One region of the Exiguobacterium sp. PvP048 genome, then DNA from elsewhere that is predicted to be linked to it. Evidence: riboswitches for the same ligand, from Rfam matches in the RefSeq annotation. Region 1 holds a riboswitch; the other holds the start of a gene.

The links. A riboswitch is a leader RNA that binds a small molecule or an ion and turns the genes downstream of it on or off. The one in region 1 is predicted to bind FMN.
Region 2: it holds a riboswitch for FMN, as region 1 does, so the genes downstream of both, ABIC15_RS02920 (ECF transporter S component) here and ribD (bifunctional diaminohydroxyphosphoribosylaminopyrimidine deaminase/5-amino-6-(5-phosphoribosylamino)uracil reductase RibD) in region 1, are expected to answer to the same signal.

The regions. Positions count from the first base shown of each region.
Region 1 is NZ_JBEPSU010000010.1:2,673-8,977, reverse strand. It holds gene ABIC15_RS13775 (EAL domain-containing protein) at 1-926, opposite strand, end outside; gene ribH (6,7-dimethyl-8-ribityllumazine synthase) at 1,053-1,511, opposite strand; gene ribB (3,4-dihydroxy-2-butanone-4-phosphate synthase) at 1,513-2,697, opposite strand; gene ribE (riboflavin synthase) at 2,694-3,323, opposite strand; gene ribD (bifunctional diaminohydroxyphosphoribosylaminopyrimidine deaminase/5-amino-6-(5-phosphoribosylamino)uracil reductase RibD) at 3,308-4,354, opposite strand; FMN riboswitch at 4,511-4,658, opposite strand; gene ABIC15_RS13750 (M20 family metallopeptidase) at 4,817-6,028, opposite strand; gene ABIC15_RS13745 (MetQ/NlpA family ABC transporter substrate-binding protein) at 6,055-6,305, opposite strand, start outside.
Region 2 is NZ_JBEPSU010000001.1:585,844-592,148, forward strand. It holds gene ABIC15_RS02900 (GNAT family N-acetyltransferase) at 1-93, opposite strand, end outside; gene ABIC15_RS02905 (GNAT family N-acetyltransferase) at 90-596, opposite strand; gene ABIC15_RS02910 (NAD-dependent epimerase/dehydratase family protein) at 593-1,459, opposite strand; gene ABIC15_RS02915 (HesB/IscA family protein) at 1,593-1,943, opposite strand; FMN riboswitch at 2,061-2,201, shown strand; gene ABIC15_RS02920 (ECF transporter S component) at 2,356-2,922, shown strand; gene ABIC15_RS02925 (YuzB family protein) at 2,986-3,219, opposite strand; gene ABIC15_RS02930 (NAD(P)/FAD-dependent oxidoreductase) at 3,312-4,364, shown strand; gene ABIC15_RS02935 (DUF1462 family protein) at 4,380-4,685, opposite strand; gene ABIC15_RS02940 (NifU family protein) at 4,796-5,023, shown strand; gene ABIC15_RS02945 (TIGR01457 family HAD-type hydrolase) at 5,069-5,833, opposite strand; gene ABIC15_RS02950 (DUF86 domain-containing protein) at 5,840-6,283, opposite strand.

The DNA of each region.
Region 1 (6,305 bases):
GTGATAGCGCAACCTATCATTAAGCCATTCATTGCTTCATTTTGGCGTGCATAAAAGGTCATCGTTGAAAATAAAAATATGACTAACAGATATGGTAAAAACATTTTCCCGATCGGTGCACGTCTTCGTCGCGTTGTTTCTTTCTGTTGCCTTTTTTGTACGGGATTATCCAAATGACCAGATATACTAATCGTCAGTAAACCAATGACAAACAATGGATCAATCAACCGGATGACATCCTCACCGCTGACGGTCGTCACATAGACAAACGATGTATCTGCGCCGACCTGTAACAACAATCCGATGAACAAACACTGAAACATACGTCGTCGTTTTTGCCACTCGTGTTTCTCAAATAAATAATAGATACTGATCATACAAAATAACAGAACGATATCGCACATCGGGTAAGCAAAGGCCAGGACGAATTCCGCTTTCGAGGTGAACGGTTCGTCAAACAGCGGACGGATTAAGAAAAACCAACTGTAGGTAACAGCGACCGTCATAACGATGGCGATATCAAATATAAAGCTGACTAAACGAGCTTTTGTGACATGGCGTTGGATTGCGTGTAGAAAGGCCACTAAAAAGAAGACAGATTGCAACACGTAAAAAAGATCCGAGATACCGGGAAAGGGAACTTCGACTTGAAGAATATTCTCATACGTCCCCCACATCAATTCGGCAATCAGATAACTTCCTGTTCCGTATGCAAGGTAGAGAAAAAAATGTCCTTCTTGTTGGTCCGGTTCTCGTTGCGCCTGAACCAACAAACATGTCGCAAACGCGCAACCGAGTATGGAAAACAAGTTACTGCCCCAAGCTGACAACTCTGGCTGGTTTGCAAAAATAATCAGCCAAAGATAGTAAATTGTAATAAAGCAGACGACAACAGGCAGATAATAAGCTTTTTTTGAACGCACCATCTTCCTTTCCACCCTTCTGTAAAGAGTCTTTCCCTTATCATTAGGGATGGAGTTCGTAAAGTCCTGCCAGAATAAAAAAAGAGACCTGTTCCATTCGGAAACAGGTCTCAAGACTCAGTTATTTCATTAAATAGTCCGTAACAGGTTCGCCATCTCGATTGCTGAGACCGCTGCTTCGTATCCTTTGTTCCCCGCTTTCGTTCCCGCCCGTTCGACGGCCTGTTCAATTGAGTCAGTCGTCAGGACACCGAAGATAATCGGCACCCCTGTTTCACGTGACGCGCCGGCGACACCTTTCGCGACTTCGTTGCAGACATAATCGTAGTGTGATGTCGCACCGCGAATGACGGCACCGAGTGTGATGACAGCGTCATACTTTCCGCTTTTCGCAAGCTTTTCCGCGACGAGCGGAATCTCGAACGCTCCCGGAACCCATGCTGTATCGACAGCATCCGCAGCGACTCCGTGACGACGGAATGCATCGTTTGCTCCACCGACCAGTTTCGATGTGATCAATTCATTGAATCGTGCTGCGACGATTGCGACGCGTAGTCCTTCACCTGTTAAAAATCCTTCGAATACCATGTTATTGTCCTCCTTGGATATCGAGCAGATGCCCGAGTTTCGTTTGTTTGGTTTGCAGATACTGCTTGTTTTCCGGTACCGGGTCAATCTCAAGCGGAATCCGCTCGAGCACCGTAATACCGTTTTGTTCGAGTGCCTGTTGTTTTTCCGGATTATTCGTCATCAGCCGAATTTTCGTGACACCTAAATCGTGTAACATCGCGGCTGCGACTTTGTAATCCCGTAAATCAGTCGCATACCCGAGCGCGTGATTCGCTTCGACCGTATCGAGTCCCTGCTCCTGCAACTCATAGGCTTTCAGTTTCGCCATCAAGCCGATACCGCGCCCTTCCTGGCGCAGGTAGAGTACCGCTCCGCCTTCATGTCCGATGCGTGCCAGTGCTGCGTCAAGTTGCGGACCGCAATCACAGCGTTTTGATCCGAAGACGTCTCCCGTCAGACATTCCGAATGCAGCCGGACGAGCATTCCGTCTTCCGGCTCTCCCGACAGGACGGTCACGTGTTCTTTTTGATCAGGCGTCGTATAGCCGAGTATCCGAAACGCGCCGTGCGCGGCCGGAAGCAGGACGTCCGCTTCGCGCCGGACGGGGCGTTCGAGATACGTGACGAGGGCATCGATTGTAATCATCTTCAGCCCATGGACTTCTTTATAGGTCAGCAAATCATCCACGCGCGCCATCGTCCCGTCCTCTAAGATGATTTCACAAATGACAGCTGCTTCAGCACTTCCGGCAAGCCGTGCCAAATCCACACCGGCCTCCGTATGTCCACGCCGTTCCCGGACACCGCCCTCTTTCGCAATCAAGGGGAAAATATGACCGGGACGCTTAAATTGTTTCGCCTCATCCGTCAGCATCCGTTGAATCGTCAACGCACGTTCCGCGGCACTGATGCCGGTCTTCGCTTCTTCATGATCGATGCTGATCGTAAACGCCGTCCCGTGCGGATCGGTATTGTGATCTGTCATCGGATTCAGCTCAAGGCGTTCTGCAAGTTGCGGGCTGACCGGAACACAGACGAGTCCTTTCCCGTACGTGATCATGAAGTTGATTTGTTCGGGTGTCGCATGTTCCGCGAGGAGAATCAGGTCTCCCTCATTTTCCCGGTTTTCATCATCACAGACGATGATCGGACGTCCGTGTTTTAATTCTTCAATCGCTTCTTCTACGAGATCAAATCCGTTCATCCTGCTCCGCCTCCTAAAAATGCCGACCAATCCGTTTTTTGTTCCTGCTGTGTAAAGTGATACAAATGTTTTGCCATCAAATCACACTCGATATTGACGAGTGCCCCGCTTTGCAACCGGTCGAACGTCGTCAACTGTCGGGAGTGCGGAATCAATGAGATGATTAAACTGTTCGGTTCCACGTGTTGGACCGTCAAGCTCGTTCCGTTGATCGCAATCGAGCCTTTCGGAATACAGTATTTACTCCACTCCCCGGTCTCGAACCGGTATTCCATCGCTTCACCGTCCGGTCGACGGCTTAAGAACCGGGCTGTTCCGTCAATGTGTCCGCTGACGAAATGACCGCCAAACCGTCCGTTCGCCGGCATCGCCCGTTCGAGCTGAACCGGTGTGCCGACCCGCAACGTCTGAAGGGACGTTGCCCGAATCGTTTCGTGAACGGCGTCCGCCGTGAACCCGGTCGCCGTCATCGCCGTGACCGTTAAACAAATCCCGTCGACGGCGATGCTGTCGCCGATCTTCGTTTCTTCAAGAACATGCCGCGCCTCGATTTCGAGCGCTAAACCGTTCGGGCGCGGAACTTTTCGTTTAATCGTCCCGACTTCTTCAATCAATCCCGTGAACATAAGCCGTCTCCTTTCCGCGTATAACGCAGATGGACATCCTGTCCGATTTGCGCGACGTCGGTTAAATCGAACCGGTCTTCAATCTCGATTGTGCTTGTCAATCCGGTCGTCCCTTGTAAGACGGACGGGGCTTGATAGATTTCAAGACGATCGACAAGGTCTGCTTCTAAAAATGACGACTGAATCGTTGGTCCGCCTTCAATCAACAAACTGCGGATCCCCTGGTCGTACAATATGTCTAAAATCTGATTCGGTGTCGTATACGTGCCGACGAGAACCGTGACGTTCGATTGAATTGAGACACGCGGTTGTTCCGTCAGCCAGTATGTCGGATTCAAACCGTCCCGAAAGACTTGGGCGCTTTCCGTCAAACGTCCACGACGGTCGACGACGACCCGAATCGGTTCAGGTCCGGCTTCCGTGCGTAACGTCAATGCGGGATCATCGATTAAAATCGTCTCACTCCCGACTAAGATGGCGTCATGTGTTGCCCGCAGCTCACGTCCTGCCACCCGGGCTGCATCTGATGTAATCAGGCGTTGCTCACCTGTCGTGACGACACCGTTTAAACTTTGGGCGACTTTGACGGTGACGACCGGTCGTTTCCGCTCGAGACTTTGCCAAAACGGTGTATAAAATCGAACCGCTTCGTCTTCGAGTAATCCGGTTTCGACCGTCAGTCCGGCTTCACGCAGACGCGTAATACCTTGTCCGGCGACGATTGCATGCCGATCTTCCGTTGCGACGAACACCCGCTTGATGCCGGCGGCTAAAATCGCCTCCGTACAGGGCGGTGTCTTTCCATGATGGTTACACGGTTCGAGTGTGACATAGAGATCCGCACCACGCGCCGCTTCTCCTGCCATGTTTAATGCTTCGACTTCCGCATGCGGACCACCCGCAAACCGGTGGGCACCGAAGCCGATCACTTTTCCATGTTTCGTAATGACACAACCGACACTCGGATTTGGACTCGTTTGTCCGTCCAGCATCCGTGCCAACTGCATCGCCTGGTGCATTCGATTATTCATATTTCCGCTCCTTTCAAAAGAAAAGACGCCGCTGCATTTGCAGGGCGTCATGATTGAAGGATCACGAAAGAAACGTCTTGTTTTCTGTTCAAAAGCATACAGAAATAGACCTTTTCCCGAACAGATTTTTTCAGAAAATGGTTTCAAGCACATTTTTTCGTTCTTCTCCCATCCGGACTTTACCGTCGGCCCTGGAATCACACCAAGTCAGCCACAATGCGTACATTGTGGGTCGCGGGCTCGTCGATTCGAAAATCATCGCATTACCGCCGGTTGGGATTTTCACCCTACCCCGAAGAACTGGTTATTCAGTTGTACAGGTCAAGACTAGCACAGGTTATTTTAAAATACAAAAGAGAATTTGTTTTCTTTTTTCCGGTTCAACAAAAAAAGTATGGTTTGGCCCGCCCGGTCGTCTTGATGACATCCGGTCGGACCAACACATACTTCTGTCTTTCGCTGTTACGTCAAGTAACCGTTTTTCCGGTCGTGGAACTCCTGTTTGACCGTCCCGAGTAACGAGTCATCCGTCAGCAGACGGAACGCCGTCCGGGCCAGGATTTTCGCTCCCGTGATCAAGGCTTCGTCGCCTTGTTCCGATTTCGCCGCCTCCCGGAAACTTTCCGTATGGGCAACTAAGTCGTCTGCTCCAATCTTGATGTACGGATGGATCGTCGGCAGGACCTGGCTGATGTTGCCGGCGTCGGTCGAACCGAGACCCTGCCGTTCATCGGTCTTGACGTCTTCCCCAAGCGCCGTCGCTTCTTCCCGGAAAATCTCGTCAAACGTCCGGTTGAACAACAGGTTATCGACTTCGTTTTGGAAGGCGATGATCTCAAGCGTCGCTCCGGTCGCAAGGGCTGCCCCTTCGGCAACGGCTTTGACTTTTGCCGTCACCGCATTCAGCCGTTCGCGTGTCGTCGCCCGGATGAAGAAACGGGCTTTGGCATACTCCGGAATGATGTTCGGCGCATCTCCACCATCGGTAATGATTCCGTGAATCCGGATGTCACTCGGCAACTGTTGCCGTAACGCATTGATTCCGTTAAACAACTGAATGACGGCATCCAGGGCATTGATCCCTTCTTCCGGCGAAGCTGCCGCATGGGCCGGTTTACCGGTAAAGGCAAAATCGAGCGGATCAACGGCGAGCGAAGAACCGGTAATCCGGGTCTGTCCGGACGGATGGACCATTAAGGCCGCATCGATGCCCGTCAGCAGATTGTGTTTGACGAAACTCCCTTTCGCACTGCCGTTTGGTCCGCCTTCTTCCGCCGGTGTCCCGAGGACGACGACACTGCCGCCGACTTCATCCAGAACTTGACTGACGGCAATCGCTGCTGCGACACTTGTCGTGCCGATGATGTTGTGTCCGCATGCGTGACCGATTCCCGGCAAGGCATCATATTCAGCTAGAAAAGCGATCGTTGCTCCCGGTTTATCCGAGACCTTCCGGGCGAGAAACGCTGTCTCGTGTCCGGCCACACCAAGTTCGACTGTAAACCCTTCGGCTGTCAGGCGTTCCGCATGATGACGCGACGCAAAATATTCTTCATTGCCGATTTCCGGTGTCGCATGAATCCGATGGCTCGTCTCAAGATACGACTCCCGTTTTTGCTCAATATCCTGTTCAATCGTTTGTGTCAGGTTTTGCCGTCTCGTCTGAATTGTCATTTGGGTCACGCTCCTTTTGGTTTTTGTTATTCGCCAATCTCGCTAAGTGGGACGAACGTTGGAATCGTGCTGCCTTTGTACTCTTTTTTGATGAAGGCAGCGACATCGTCCTGCTGGTACAGCGAGGCGATTTTCTTGAGCGTCTTTTTGTCTTTGTCTTCCGTCCGGGTCGCGATAATGTTGATGTACGGTTTTGCCGTCTCGTTTTCATGGAGAATCGAGTCCTTGATCGGATTAAAGCCGGCATCGACGGCAATTCCGTTATTGATGATCGAGG
Region 2 (6,305 bases), on a different contig from region 1:
ATATGTTTCCCGCCAAGATGCGACATGAATCCGGGCAATCGCAGCAGCGTCTTCCATGTCGGCTCGTCGAATCGTTAAAAATCCGGTATTCATAGTGGAATGATAAATCGCCGGACCCGTGTTCCATCTTCTTTGATGTAAGATTCGATTTCTTGACCACCGTTTGTCAAAATGACACGACCGGATGCGGTGTTATCCGCACTACAGGTGATCAAGACGAAGGCAAGTCCCCGCTTTCGCGCAAATTCAAGCGCTTGCCGTAATCCTTCCGTCGCATACCCCTTATTGCGCGCACTCGGTCGAATGCCATAACCGATATGCCCTCCGACTTGTTGCAATTGATCGTTTAGATCATGCCGGAAATTGACTGCACCGACAATCGTTTCCCCGTCATACAACCAATACGTCGAGTGGGTCACCCAGTTCGTCGGGGCCACCCGTTCCTCTTGTTCCTGTTCTTCCAAAAAATCCTCCAACGGCAGAAACGTTTTACTGACGACACTCGGAACGATGCTTTCACCGGACTCTTGCCACTCTGATACATAATCAAGGTATTCCGGTTCCAAGTGCAGCGATGGTTTAATTAAGGTAATCATTTGTGGTTCCGGACCTCCTCTTCAATCAAACGATCAAGCCAGTCATCAACATGTTGGAAGAGATATCCCGCTTGTTTGGCTGCCGTCGTATCCATATAGAAATCGTGATCCGGTGCAAGCGGTGACGGCTCTTCGCCTGTCGTCTCAAACCGTGATGTCGTTCCTGCCACGTGATCAATCTTATCCATTAAGTCCTGAATCGATAATACGCCGTCACTCGCGGCATTAATCGGTCCTGTGATCGTCGAACGGCCGCACCACTCGAGGAAAGCTGCCGCTTCGTAACTCGAGATATATCCCATCTTCGCATACAGATTTTCAGCGATGACCGGTTGATCGGCTAGTGCCCGTTTGACATGAAAGATCAGCCGTTCCGTGTAATCATCCGGTCCGAGGACAACCGGGAAACGGACGGCAATGACCGGGAAAGTCGCACGTTGGAAGAAATAACTTTCCGCCTGACGTTTTCCTTCGCCGTAATCATGTTCTTTTTCAAGATCATATTTCCCGGGAAACGGATTATAGGACCGCTCGGAAATGTTTGTCCCGCCCTGCTCATAGACCGACATCGTCGACGTCAGAATGTAACGACCGACTTTTCCTTCGAAGGCATCGACCGCAAGCTTCGCCTGATACGGATTAAAACAGATATTGTCATAGATGATATCCCAGTTTTGACTTCCAAGATCCTTCATCGTACTGCTTGATGTCCGGTCCCCTTTAAAAAATGTCAAGCCCTTCGCGACCGGCGGCGTATGTTCCCCACGCGTGACAATCGTCACATCGTCCCCCGATTCCGCGAGCCGTAATGCCAACCGTCGACCAAAGTAGCGTGTTCCACCGAAAATCAGTACCTTTCGCATCGATAGTCCTCCCTCATCATAGCGTGCTAACGTTCCTGTTAGTCCTTCTCCATCTCCATTGAAAAGTCCTGTCAATCGCTCGTGAAAACAAAAAAATCGCAGACGGCAATCGTCTGCGATACAAGTCATTTCATTAACAGCCGCCCGGTGTGCCGGCATTCGTCGCCGTTCGGAACGACGTCCCGCAACCGCATGTCGCGATTGCATTTGGATTCGTAATCGTGAATCCGCCTCCGAGCATGGATTGTTTATAATCTACTTCCAGTCCTTTAACGACCGGATAATCTTTTTGATCAACGATGACTTTGACTCCGTGTTGCTCAAAGGTCAAGTCCGTCTCTTTTTCACTGTCAAACCCCATGCCGTAGGAGAGACCACTGCATCCGCCGCCTTGGACGAGCATGCGCAGATTTTGTTCATCGTCCGGCGCCTGCAACATCATTTCTTTGACTTGCAGTGCGGCCGCTTCTGTTAAATGAATCATGTCATCACCTTCCCTTTTTTATTAGTATACGCAATTTTAAGGGGAATCGAAACCTAGTTGCTTGAAACAATCTTGAATTCGTTGTATAAATAAGTTGTATTAAAAAAAATTAAATCGTTCCATCTTCAGGGCAGGGTGAAATTCCCGACCGGCGGTAAACAGGCGATTCGCCTGAAGCCCGCGAGCGAATAGGGCGCTATTTGCTGATTCTGTGTAACTCAGGAGCCGACAGTATAGTCTGGATGGGAGAAGATGGCGGCATGTTTCTTTCTTGAACCGATTTTGCAAAAATCGGTCAGGCTTAGTTTACTGCGGACTTCTCCCCCATCGAACACTTCGATGGGGGTTTATTTTGAACGCAGACATGCCAATACTTCATCGAGAGGAACGAGCAAAAGGAGATTATACTCGTATGAAACGCACACAAAAAATGGTCACATTATCGATGTTAGGTTCAATTTCATTTGTTCTTATGCTACTGAATTTCCCGCTTCCGTTTTTACCGAACTATTTGAAGATCGACTTCAGTGATGTTCCTGCTTTGATCGCCGCAATCATGTTCTCACCTGTTGCCGGCGTCATCGTCGAAGCACTCAAAAACGTCCTGTACTACATCTTCCGTGGAAGTGGTGTTCCGGTCGGTGAGCTTGCCAACTTCGCAGCTGGCGTTGCCTTCATTCTTCCGGTCAGTTGGTTCTATCATAAAAAGAAATCGACAAAAGGTCTCGCAACCGGTCTTGTCGCAGGTACGATCACGATGGCACTCGGTCTTGCCATCCTCAACTATATCTTGATTCTTCCAGCGTACGCTTGGTTCTTCGGTATGGACTACATGCTTGACCCTGCCGTCAAGTGGACGACGATTACAGCCGGTATCTTACCGTTTAACATCATCAAGGCGATGTTCATCTCAGCACTCTTCATCCCGCTGTTCCTGAAACTAAAACCTTGGATGACACGTCGTCAACAAACTGTCTAAGTCCGAAGCCGCGCCCGCTGACAGACACAAATCCCCGGTCTCTTGTGAGACACGGGGATTTTTTTAGAGCTCGTTTTCTTCGATTTTCTGATAAATCTTTTCAAGCAGTTCTTCCGGTGTCTCCCCGACAACGGTTTCTCCATCGACGAGACAAAAATGGTCAAGCGAACAAATCCCGCAATAACCGAGGCAACCATATTCGACGACATCGACATTCGGGTCCCGTTCGAGCTGTTGCATGACGACCTGAGTCCCTGTCGCTAAGTTACTGATACAAAATTCAATAATCGGATTCACTTTTTTTCCTCCTTCAGGCAGGAATTATCTTTCCTCATGTCGTATTATACAAGGTCAGACTGATTTAGGGGAACTAAGGGGGATTTTAAGTTATGAAGCAACTGGTTGTTTTAGGTGGCGGATATGGTGGCATGCGGATTTGTGAACGATTCAAGGATGAAGATGTCGCTGTGACGCTCGTCGATCGTTTACCGTACCACGCGTTAAAAACAGAGTACTATGCACTTGCTGCCGGAACATTGTCGGACCGGGATGTCCGGATCGCGTTTCCGGAAGGGGAACATCTCTCATATAAGTATGGACATGTCGTAAAGATTTCACCAGAGACGAACTCCGTTCATCTGCAAGACGGAACGGAATTGTTTTATGATGATTTGATCATCGCCTTAGGTTGTGAAGATAAATACCATAACATACCGGGGGCACAAGAGTTTACTTACAGCATCCAGACACTCGAAGAGTCACGGAAAACACAACAGGCGATTTGCGGACTTTCACCCGGTGCGATCGTTTCCATCGTCGGAGCCGGATTATCCGGAGTCGAGCTCGCGAGTGAACTGCACGAAAGCCGGAAAGATTTGAAAATTCGCCTATTCGACCGGGGACCGTCCGTTCTGTCCTTCCTCTCGGATAAAGTGTCGACCTACGTCCAGGAATGGTTCGAGGAGCATGACGTCGAAGTCATCAATAACTCGAACGTCACCTTCGTCACGGCGGATGATGTTCAAAACGGGGATGACGCCTATCCATCGAACTTAACGATTTGGACAGCGGGTACGCAACCGGTTAAAGTCGTCCGTGATCTTGGTTTTGAAGCTGACAGCGGCGGACGGATCAAGCTGACGGAACACCACCATGTGCCGGAACATGAAAATGTGTTCGTCATCGGGGATTGTGCCAGTCTCCCGTATGCGCCAAGCGGTCAGCTTGCGGAGCATCAAGCGGATCAGGTCGTCGATGTCCTGCAGGCAAAATGGGCCGGCAAGAAATTACCGAAACTGCCGGAAATCAAATTGCGCGGTATGCTCGGATCACTTGGAAAGTCAGACGGCTTCGGCATCGTCATGGGGAAACAGGCGTTGACAGGGAAAGTTCCACGTCTTCTGAAGTCCGGTGTGCTCTGGAAACATAAAAAAATTAAATAAGAAAAACGGCGCCGGTCATTCCGGGGCCGTTTTTTCAAGTCTTCTGTCAATTGCCTGCGTGATTTTTTTCAACTGGACGTATCCTTCATCGACCATCTCACCGTCAAGCAGAACAAGCGGATAAAAATAAACATCGTCCTGAAGAGCCGTAATCCATTCATCCTCGACCGGTGCCGCTTCGAAATCCACATATTCAAAAGTCAATGCCGTCTCGTACTTCCGTCCAAGAACGGCCTGCAGCCAACTGTATGTCTCCTCTGAACTTGGTGCCCCGACGCAACTCGGACACGTCTGTGCCGCCCCATATACCTTGATTTCCATCTGTGGTCCCCCCTATTTGTTACACTTCTTTTTTAGTATACAAGTTTTCCAGATTGAGAACATTTTTCAACCCTGTTACAATGATTCTATAAGAAAGGATGTGTTTACGCATGGAAATGTTTGATCAAGTAAACGAAGTACTCGAAAAATTGCGTCCGTTCCTTCTTCGTGACGGAGGAGACGTTGAACTCGTAGATGTAGAAGATGGTATCGTCAAACTCCGTTTGATGGGAGCTTGCGGCAGCTGCCCAAGTTCAACAATCACACTGAAAGCTGGTATCGAACGTGCCCTGCTTGAAGAAGTAGCCGGCGTCGTTGAAGTCGAACAAGTTTTCTAATGAAGTAAAATCCCCACTGACATCCGTCAATGGGGATTTTTTTGTTTAAAGAATCCATTCTGCCAACGTATCGACCATGTAGGTCGGTTGGGCATCCTGTCCTTGAATGAAGACCGGTGTATGAACGCCGGAATTGACATGCATCGTCCGGATTCCGCCGTTGATCCCGAATAAAATGTCGGTATGGTAATTATCCCCGACCATGATGAGATCTTCTTTCGCAAGACCAATCATCTCAGCCGCAATATTGACCATGACCGGCTCCGGTTTCCCGATATAAAACGGTTCTTTTTCCGTCGTCACGCGTAACACCGATGTCAACGCCCCGTTCCCCGGTAAGAAGCCGCGCTCTGTCGGAATCGCGATATCTCCATTCGTCGAGATAAAACGGGCGCCGGCCCGAATCGCGAGGGCTCCGATCGCTAACTTCTCATACGTGATCTGACGGTCAAGACCAATCACGACATAATCGGCATGCTCATCCGCAACGACTTGTAAGCCTTGACGCTCAAGAGCATCAACCAATCCGCCTTCTCCGATGGCATAGACTTTCGCACCCGGATCGAGTTCTGCGATGTAGCGACCTGTCGCCATCGCACTGGTTAAGACATGTTCCGCATTCGAGTGAACACCCATGCCGCGTAATTTCTCAGCGACGGCTTCTGCCGTCATCGAAGCATTATTCGTAACGAACAGATACGGTACATCTTCTTCCTGCAACCGGTTGACGAAATCAACCGCTTCTTTGACGGGTTCTGTCCCGTTATACATCGTACCGTCTAAATCAAATAAATAGCCTTTTGCCTTCATGCTGACTCACTCCTCATTTGGTAAAAATGCCGAGACGGGTCCGAGTTCTGTCTCTAGATAATGTCGGACCGCGTCCGGGAAACGACGTAATTGTGTTTCTTCCTCAAACAAAACGTTGCGGATTTCCGCTGTACTTGATGTCGTAAATTCACGGACGATTTGTGTCCGGAGTGCCACGATGCGCTTCAAACTCGTCGCAAGTGACGCGTCGATGACCCGCTCATCTTCTAAAATCATGACGATATCTTCATAACTTCCCGGATCACGCATGATGAAACCATCAATCATACTGTTTCCGATGTCGATGATGCTTTCAATCACTAAAAATCCAATCCGTTCCCACGCCAGTGAAACCGTCAAAGCGTCCCCCGTTAACTCTTTACTTTGACGCAATGCCGTTTCCAAACAAACTACGGTTTGTTCAATCTTTTCACGATTCACAAAATACATCTTCCATTCCCCCTCACACCCT